DNA from 2 places in the Aliiglaciecola aliphaticivorans genome. Region 1 is predicted to be linked to the other one. Evidence: predicted binding sites of a transcription regulator. Region 1 holds the regulator's gene; the other holds the start of a gene.
What was found. Region 1 encodes sigma-54, which starts transcription at its own class of promoters, with help from an activator protein. Its sites were predicted from a motif close to GTTGGCACGNNNNTNGNNT; they were not measured.
Positions count from the first base shown of each region.

Region 1 (4,669 bases):
GGCTCCCTTGAGATTCTGGCGGATGAAGTTGAAGTTATCGCTGGCTTAGGTGAAGGTAAAGAAATATTTATTGCTCGGGGGGAACCCGCAAAATACAGTCAAACACTAGATGATGGCAGTAAAATTAGTGCTGCTGCCAATGAAATAAAATACCAAGTGTCTAATCGAACATTAACCTTAGTTGGATCAGCTGAATTGAATCAGGATAGCAGCCTTGTTAAAGGTGAATCCATTCAATTCAATATGGAGTTAGAACAATTAATAGCTGAAAGTGACAGCAATGCAGAAGGTGGTGTTACGGCTATTTTTCAACCTGAAAGTATTCGTAAACGTCAGGACGAAAGTGCAAACGAAGAATCCAAAAATTCAGAACAGCAAGACATTAACAAGTTGCAGGATGAACAACCTTAATGGCAACATTAAAAGCAACCAATTTAGCTAAATCATATAAATCTCGACAGGTAGTTCGTGATGTTAGTTTGGAAGTGTCTACTGGACAAATTGTTGGTTTGTTGGGTCCTAATGGTGCAGGTAAAACAACCACGTTTTATATGATTGTTGGGCTAGTACCTTTAGACAAAGGCGATATTTTTATTGACCAAACAGCGTTGACATTGCAGCCCATGCACATTCGGGCTAGAAAAGGAATTGGGTATCTTCCCCAAGAATCATCTATATTTCGTAAACTGACCGTTTACCAAAATATTATGGCAATTTTGCAAACCCGAAAGGAATTGAGTTCTGACCAGCGCGAAGAGCAAGCTGATGCATTACTCGATGAGTTTAATATAAATCACATTCGCAATAGCCTTGGCATGAGTTTATCTGGGGGCGAACGTCGAAGAGTAGAAATAGCACGGGCGTTAGCTGCCGCACCAGAATTTATCCTATTGGATGAGCCTTTCGCTGGAGTAGACCCTATTTCGGTGAATGACATAAAAAAAATAATTCAACACTTGCGTGACAGAGGTATTGGAGTATTAATAACGGATCACAATGTACGTGAAACCCTAGACGTGTGTGAAAAAGCGTATATTGTGAGTCATGGTGAATTAATAGCTTCTGGTACTGCAGAAGAAGTTTTAAATAATCAACAAGTCAGAGATGTATACCTTGGCGAGCAATTCAAGCTATAGTACAGGTATGTTGTTTTTAACCAAAGCTTTGTGGCTAAACAAGTAAGAATAAAAAAACTAAATGAAACCCTCGTTACAATTAAAATTTAGTCAGCAACTAACAATGACGCCTCAATTGCAGCAGGCGATACGTCTATTGCAGTTGTCAACGCTGGATTTACAACAAGAAATACAGGAAGCGTTAGAATCCAACCCCCTTTTGGAAGTAGAGGATGGTTCTGATGTCCCCACTGGGGATTCCGCTCTAGCAGATAGTAATGATAAATTCACTGAAGAAACCGTTTCCGCAAGTTCAGATTCCATTGACACTAACGAAGCGTTAGAAAAAGCGGATATACCAGACGAATTACCCATAGATAGTACCTGGGATGAATATATCAGTGCATCTTCAGCACCCGCATCTATTAGTGGTGGTAGCGGCGGGGATGATGATCAAGTTTTCCAAGGCGAAACCAGTGAAAACATACAAGATCATTTGTTATGGCAGATGCGGCTGACCCCTTTTTCAGAAGTTGATAACGCCATCGCCATTGCAATCATCGACTCAATCGATGAATCTGGATATCTCACCATTAGCACTGAAGATGTGCTTGCAAGTCTCGACCACGAAGATGTAGAGCTAGATGAAGTTGAATGTGTTTTAAAACGCATTCAAATGTTCGATCCTATTGGTTCCGGTTCAAGAACTCCCCAAGAGTGTCTAATGGTGCAAATGAATCAATTTGCGCCTGATACGCCATGGTTGAATGAAGCTAAATTATTGATCAGTGAATATGCAGACCTGTTGGGTAGCAAAGACTACCGAACACTAATGCGTAAAACGCGCTTAAAAGAAGATGAATTACGTGAGGCCATGCGCTTATTGCAAACCTTGAACCCTCGCCCAGGCAGCGCGTTAATAATTAGTGATTCAGAGTACGTCATTCCTGATGTTTCTGTAATGAAGAAAAATGGACGTTGGCAAGTAGAGTTAAATCCCGATAGCTTGCCTAAACTGAATGTGAATCAGCAGTATGCAGCTATGAGCCGCAACGCTAAAAACACCAGTGACAGCCAGTTTATTCGTTCACATATGCAAGAAGCCAAATGGTTTATCAAAAGCCTTGAAAGTAGAAATGATACGCTACTAAAAGTAGCCAACTGTATTGTTCAACAGCAAGTCGGATTTTTCGAGCATGGACCGGAAATGATGAAACCAATGGTGTTAAATGATGTCGCAGAAATGGTGGATATGCATGAATCAACCATTTCCCGTGTTACTACACAAAAATATATGCATACACCAAGAGGGATATACGAGCTGAAGTACTTCTTCTCCAGCCATGTGGCAACAGATTCTGGCGGAGAGTGTTCTTCCACGGCGATTCGCGCGCTCATTAAAAAACTTATTGCTGCCGAGCTTCCAACGAAGCCGCTTAGTGATAGTAAGATTGCTGATCTACTGGCCGACCAAGGCATAAAGGTTGCCCGTAGAACCATAGCAAAATACCGGGAGTCTTTATCGATCCCACCGTCTAACCAACGCAAGAGCCTGCTGTAGGCTCGACAACAGAAGGAATACGCTAATTATGCAAATTAACCTTACTGGCCATCATGTAGAAATTACAGATTCATTGCGAGATTACGTAGACAACAAATTTACAAAGTTAGAAAGGCATTTTGATCACATCAACAATGTCCATGTCATTCTCAATGTCGAAAAGCTTAATCAAAAGGCTGAAGCGACAGTTCATCTTAGCGGAGGGGAAGTGTTTGCAACCTCAGAACATAACGATATGTACGCAGCCATTGACGGATTAATCGATAAGCTTGATCGACAGGTGATCAAGCACAAGGAAAAAATCAAACGTCATTAACCTATATTAGATTATTTAATGGAAATTAAAGACATCCTTTCCTCTGACTGCACAAGTTGTGCAGTTCAGGGGACAAGTAAAAAACGAATTCTTGAAACTATCAGCCTGATAGCGGCAGAAAAGATTGACGGTATTGATCAGACTACCATTTTAAATAGTTTGGTAAATCGCGAAAAAATGGGTAGTACAGGAATCGGTAATGGTATTGCCTTACCCCATGGCAGATTAGCCGGCTTAAAAGACGTCGTTGCCATATTAATCACCAGTGATCCTTCCATCAACTTTGACGCCATAGATAACTGCCCTGTCGATATATTTTTTGCTATTTTAGTACCTGAAGATAAAGCTGCAGGCCATCTGCAAACCTTAGCAACCATAGCAACAAAGTTAAGTGACAAAGAGATTCTTAAACGTATCCGCAGCGCACAAGACAATAGCCAGTTATATGAGGCAATCGTTGCATGAAGCTGATTATTATTAGTGGTCGTTCTGGCTCAGGAAAGTCTATTGCACTGCGCTCTTTAGAAGATTTAGGTTATTATTGTGTTGATAATATTCCAGTTAATCTTCTGCCCACCCTGACCCATACGGTGATGGATGAGTATGATCAAGTAGCCGTCAGTATCGATGTGAGAAACCTTCCTAAGGTATCTGGTGAACTAGTCGAAATTCTTGATTATTTGCCAGCAAACTGGGATATGACCATCGTTTATTTAGATGCCAGTGATGACATGCTAATTAAACGTTTCAGCGAAACCCGCAGACTGCACCCGCTGTCACGTCAAAACAAATCCCTTTCAGATGCGATTCAAGCGGAAGGTCAATTATTAGCTCCTATCGCAGAACGTGCTGACTTATATTTAGATACTGACAAGCTTTCAGTTCACCAATTAGCGGAGTTAGTGCGAGAACGAATATTAGGCAAAAAGAGTTCTAGGCTGGTTTTAGTATTTGAGTCTTTTGGATTCAAATATGGCATACCCAAAGATGCAGACTACGTATTTGATGCACGTTTTTTGCCTAACCCCCATTGGGAACCCGATTTGAAACATTTGACGGGTTTAGATTCACCAGTAGAGATATTTTTAGGTTCCCAGCCAATAGTAACGAAATTTATTTGGCAAATTCAAAACCTCATATCGACCTGGCTTCCTCATTTAGAAAGAAATAATCGTAGTTACGTAACAGTCGCAATAGGCTGCACCGGTGGACAACATCGCTCAGTTTATGTTGCCGAGTCATTAGCAAAAACATTTTCAGCTTCTCACCCTGATGTGCAAATTAGACACCGAGAGTTAAACCGATGAACCGCTTCGAAAAACAAATCGTTATCGTCAATAAGCTAGGTTTACATGCACGAGCAGCCACCGAATTAGTCAAAGTAGCCAACCAATTTGACGCTGTAGTAACACTAGTTCAAGGTGAAAAATCAGCATCGGCAAATAGTGTGTTGGGTTTGATGATGTTGGAAAGCTCTCAAGGCAAAAAAGTCCAAGTTATCAGTGAAGGTGTAGACGCGGAACCGGCTCTGGCGGCGATTGAAAAGCTCATTGTAGAAAAATTTCACGAAAACGAATAACACGTCAGTTTTCAAGTTATGCAAATAATTGCTGACCTGTCGCCCGTAACCCTCTAAACTATTCATAATAGTAGTTTTTTCATCGAGCTGTACTCCAT
Region 1 is NZ_BAAGTF010000017.1:33,608-38,276, reverse strand. It holds gene lptA (lipopolysaccharide transport periplasmic protein LptA) at 1-411, shown strand, start outside; gene lptB (LPS export ABC transporter ATP-binding protein) at 411-1,136, shown strand; gene ACYVIL_RS09255 (RNA polymerase factor sigma-54) at 1,198-2,676, shown strand; gene hpf (ribosome hibernation promoting factor) at 2,705-2,992, shown strand; gene ptsN (PTS IIA-like nitrogen regulatory protein PtsN) at 3,011-3,457, shown strand; gene rapZ (RNase adapter RapZ) at 3,454-4,299, shown strand; gene ACYVIL_RS09235 (HPr family phosphocarrier protein) at 4,296-4,571, shown strand; gene mgtE (magnesium transporter) at 4,668-4,669, shown strand, end outside.

Region 2 (4,669 bases), on a different contig from region 1:
AACGATTATGCTGGGCAAGTTCTAGAAAAAATGAACACCCACGGAGAAATTGACATCGAAGGTGGTCATGGTGAAGCCTTTTTTCGCGATACAGATATTAAACCTACTATTTTGTTAGCGGGTGGAACGGGGTTTTCCTATACCTACTCAATTCTTCAACAAAGATTAAAAATAGCTGATGACCAACCCGTTTTTTTATACTGGGGCACCCAAAAATTAGCTGATATGTATGAATACGAGGTGCTAATTGAGCTCGAAAAAGAGCATAAGCATTTTCGATTTATTCCGGTAGTCGATGCGCCCGATGAACAATGGCAAGGTAAGTCAGGATGGGTACATCAAGCGATTCTAACTGACTTTGTAAGTCTGGAGCCTTATCAGGTTTACGTTGCTGGTCGATTTGAGATGGCAGGTGTTGCCCGTGATGATTTCCAAAAACAAGGTTTATTGTTGGAAAATCTTTACGGAGATGCTTACCAGTTTATTTAATGACAAAACGTCAAGGTAAAAATTGTAAGCTAATCATCAGTCTATAAAAGCCGCTTAATTGATTTAAGCGGTTTTTTATATTCATCAGCTCAAAACAGTAACTTGTTTATCAATCTATTTCCCCATAGACTCGAGTGTAAAAAATAATCAAGGCGTTAAACAAGTACTCCGGGATGGAGATAAAATAACGGGGCTACAACTAGCTGATGATTCTATTGTAAGAGCAAAGTACTATGTTGATGCGACTGGCATTACAGGGTTATTTAGAAAGACTTTTAGTATCGAAAACTGGTCGCCTCATGAATTAAAAAATATTGCAGTATGGAATTATTGGACTAACGCCGATTGGGCCGTTGAGATTGGTTAAGGTGCGACACGAGTACAAGTTAGAAGTTTGCCCAATATTGGTATGCTGCTAATGGCTGTTTTACAGATTTACAACAAAATTGTTCTGCCATAGCCAAAGAAGCTGGATTGCAGTTATCACCTGAAAAAGCATGGCAATGGCTTAGTCAAGGGGGCTTCACTACCGAACAATTGGGTTTGGCAACGTTTGGCTCTTTTGATATATCTTCTGCACGTCAATTAATTAGTAAGTTCGACAAAAGCGAACGTGTTAGTCAGATGAAAATTTCAGGTTTTAATATGTTTAAGCTTAATACTCGCGGTGCTATGCCGTTTTTTTTGGGACATTTGGAGAATGGTGAAATTACACAGGTACCCTGCTTAAAAAGGGGACAACAAGTTCTTCCTGATATTGGCTATTACCAAACTATGACTCAGTTGCTAAAACAAACTTCTGACATTCATATAATTTTGGCTAACTTAAAAAGCAAAATTGCAAATGAAGTGCCCCCAGCTAAGCAAAATCCAACATTTAGTGCATGCATTTAAGCTTTAGAAGCAATGGCAGAACAAAATTGGGTTGAATGTAAAGTGAATAAAAAGAAGCCAATTATAAATATTGGCGCTGCAGAATCCCGACATATTAGATCAAGTGCCCAGGCTGATAAAGCAATCGCAAAATCTAAAAATGCCCACATATTAAAATCAAATATATAAATTTTAACAGTGTTTAAGTTGCGACTCGTTGTAAAAGTGATTTATTAATATGGGTAAATTTTTTGTTAACTTTTTTTACGTAATTATTTTTAATCTAATAAGCTTAATAAGTATCACTCTGATAAATATAATATTTATTTTTTAGGCTTGCTTTTTGCTTGCTCAATAATTGCACAATAGTATTCATGAAATTGACTTTCGGCACTGACTGTTTTGAAAGGGAAATAAAATGAAAAAAATATTTACACGAGCGTTTGTTCCAATGTTGTTATTAACCGCGGGATCATATGCTCACACTGCAAGTGCTGGTATTATTGATCTAAGCGGAAAAGACTCAGATGGTTACTCAAACACATTTATTTATAATGAATCTCAAACAGGTTCTCTTGATTCCATTTCTTTCGATTTAAATATTGAGCATTTTAATTTTGGTGGTTCTTGGGGATCTGATACTCGTATATCACTTACTCATGAATCGGGTTTTGACATTGAATTTGAAGGCGGCACTGATTTTGGTTGGGGAGATGGCCCAGGCCTTTACAATTTTGTAGGTGATTTTGCTATCGCCGGTGGTCCTGCTAACGCCTCTGGTGTTTGGACGGTTAGCTTGCGTGATATTTTTGACGATCAAGGTGTTGATTCTACCTTCGGTGCAGGCTCAACGGTGACATTAAATATAACCGATGTACCAGAACCTGGAATTATCGGAATTTTAGGACTTGGTTTATTTGCTATGCGCAGGCGATTTACGTAAACCTAAATTGTTCAGGGAAAACTGGAGTACTCGCTCCAGTTTTAGTTTCTAAATTAAGTTTTACTATTGATATGTTGTGGCATTTTAAATTTGCCCTAATTCTGAAAAACGCTTTAAATCATCTCCCGCTTAAGTATATTGAACTAGCCTTAGTATAATTTATCTTCAATTTATTAAAAAAAGCTTAGTTTCGTAACAATCAATGGCTATAATGCCGAGCATGAATATAAAAAATAAACAAAATTTAGAAAAAAACGATCCTCATTTCCTGCGTGAAAAAGACAAATATGAAAACCCTGTAGCAAGTAGAGAATATTTGCTGCAGGTCATGGTAGAGCAAAAAACTCCCCTTACATTTTTAGAAATTTGCCAGTTAGTCAAAGCCTCCGACGAAGATAGCCGCATAGGTGTTCAACGGCGCTTAAGAGCCATGGAGCGCGAAGGTCAAATAGTCTTCAATCGTCAGAAAAAATATGGCGTGGCCGATAAAATGGAACTCATTAAAGGCCGGGTAATAGGCCACCGAGACGGTTTTGGCTTCCTTAAACGCGATGATGGCGAAAAAGATTTATTTATCCATCAAGCGCAAATGCAAGCGCTACTTCATGATGATGTAGTGTTAGTCAAAGAAAGTGGCACTGATAATCGTGGGCGCAGAGAAGCGAGAATTGCACGAATCATTGAGCCGCGCTCAGAGCCCATTGTGGGACGATATTTTGTTGAGCATGGCGTCAGCATGGTGATCCCCGACGATAGCCGGATCAATCATGAAATTATGATCCCAGCTGAGCATGTTAATGGTGCTCGCCAGGGAAACGTTGTTGTAGTGGAAGTCATACAGCGTCCTCGTAAACGCGTTAGTCCTATTGGCAAGATACTCGAAGTACTTGGCGAGCATATGGCTCCAGGTATGGAAATCGAAATGGCATTACGCACATTTGATATTCCCCATGACTGGCCGAAAGCGGTAAGCAGACAAGTTGCCAGCTTAAAAGAACAGGTACCGGAAGATGCGAAACAAAATCGCATTGACTTGCGTCAATTACCGCTGGTTACTATCGATGGTGAAGATGCCCGTGACTTTGATGATGCGGTATTTTGTGAACCTTTAGATAATGGCGGTTGGCAACTTTGGGTCGCTATTGCAGATGTCAGTTATTACGTGAAAACCGGTACAGCTTTGGATGATGAAGCGCAACAGCGCGGTAACTCCGTCTATTTCCCTGAGCAAGTTGTACCTATGTTGCCAGAGGTGTTGAGTAACGGCTTATGTTCTTTAAACCCTGAAGTTGACCGCTTGTGTATGGTGTGTGAAATGGCTATCAGTGCCCAAGGAAAGCTTCAAGATTATCAATTTTACGAAGGGGTGATGAATTCCAAAGCTCGCCTTACGTATACCAAAGTGGGGGCTATTTTAGACGGCGACCCAGAATTACATAAACGCTACGCTGAGCATGTCCCTCATTTACGCAATTTACACGATATGTATCGCGTGCTGAAAAAAGCACGCAATAAACGTGGGGCGATTGAGTTTGAGACCCAAGAAAGTAAATTTGTGTTTAATGCCCAGCGAAAAATAGATCATATTGTTCCAGTTGTGCGCAATGATGCCCATAAGCTAATTGAAGAATGTATGATTTTGGCGAATGTATCAGCGGCGCAATTTTTAGAAAAGAATAAAGCACCCGCATTGTACCGTATTCACGATGAACCCAATGAAGACCGTTTGACTTCTTTTACGTCTTACTTGAAAGAAGTAGGAATTGAACATCGCATCGGTAAAGACGCAAAACCCGAAGATTTCACCAATTTAGTTGGTAAAATTGAGGGACGTCCAGATCAAGAGCTAATACAAACCATGTTGTTGCGCTCCATGAAACAAGCCGTATATGACAATGACAACATAGGTCACTTTGGTTTGGCACTAGAAGCCTATGCTCACTTTACGTCGCCCATTCGACGCTACCCAGATTTAGTTGTTCATCGGGCAATAAAGGCCGTGTTGGACAAACAAGCTGGCCGCAAAAGCAAAACGGGGGGCAAATCCTATAGTGAAGAAGAAGTTGATGCTTTGGGTGAGCAATGTTCAATGACTGAACGTCGAGCTGATGATGCCACAAGAGATGTTGCGGATTGGCTAAAATGTGAATTTATGTTGGATCATGTGGGTGATCTTTTTGAAGGCGTAATTGCGTCTGTCACTGGTTTCGGCTTTTTTGTGCGTCTTAGTGAGTTTCATATCGACGGGCTTGTTCATATTTCATCGTTAGAAAATGATTATTATCACTTTGATGAAGTGAAGCAGTGTTTAGTGGGGGAAGCGTCCGGAAAACGCTATCGTTTAGGTGACCCCCTTAAAGTTAA
Region 2 is NZ_BAAGTF010000041.1:14,824-19,492, reverse strand. It holds gene fre (NAD(P)H-flavin reductase) at 1-489, shown strand, start outside; gene ACYVIL_RS17605 (hypothetical protein) at 964-1,383, shown strand; gene ACYVIL_RS17600 (hypothetical protein) at 1,396-1,551, shown strand; gene ACYVIL_RS17595 (PEP-CTERM sorting domain-containing protein) at 1,781-2,305, shown strand; gene rnr (ribonuclease R) at 2,526-4,669, shown strand, end outside.
Region 2: the regulator sigma-54 is predicted to act here: its motif matches at 1,693-1,711, upstream of ACYVIL_RS17595 (PEP-CTERM sorting domain-containing protein).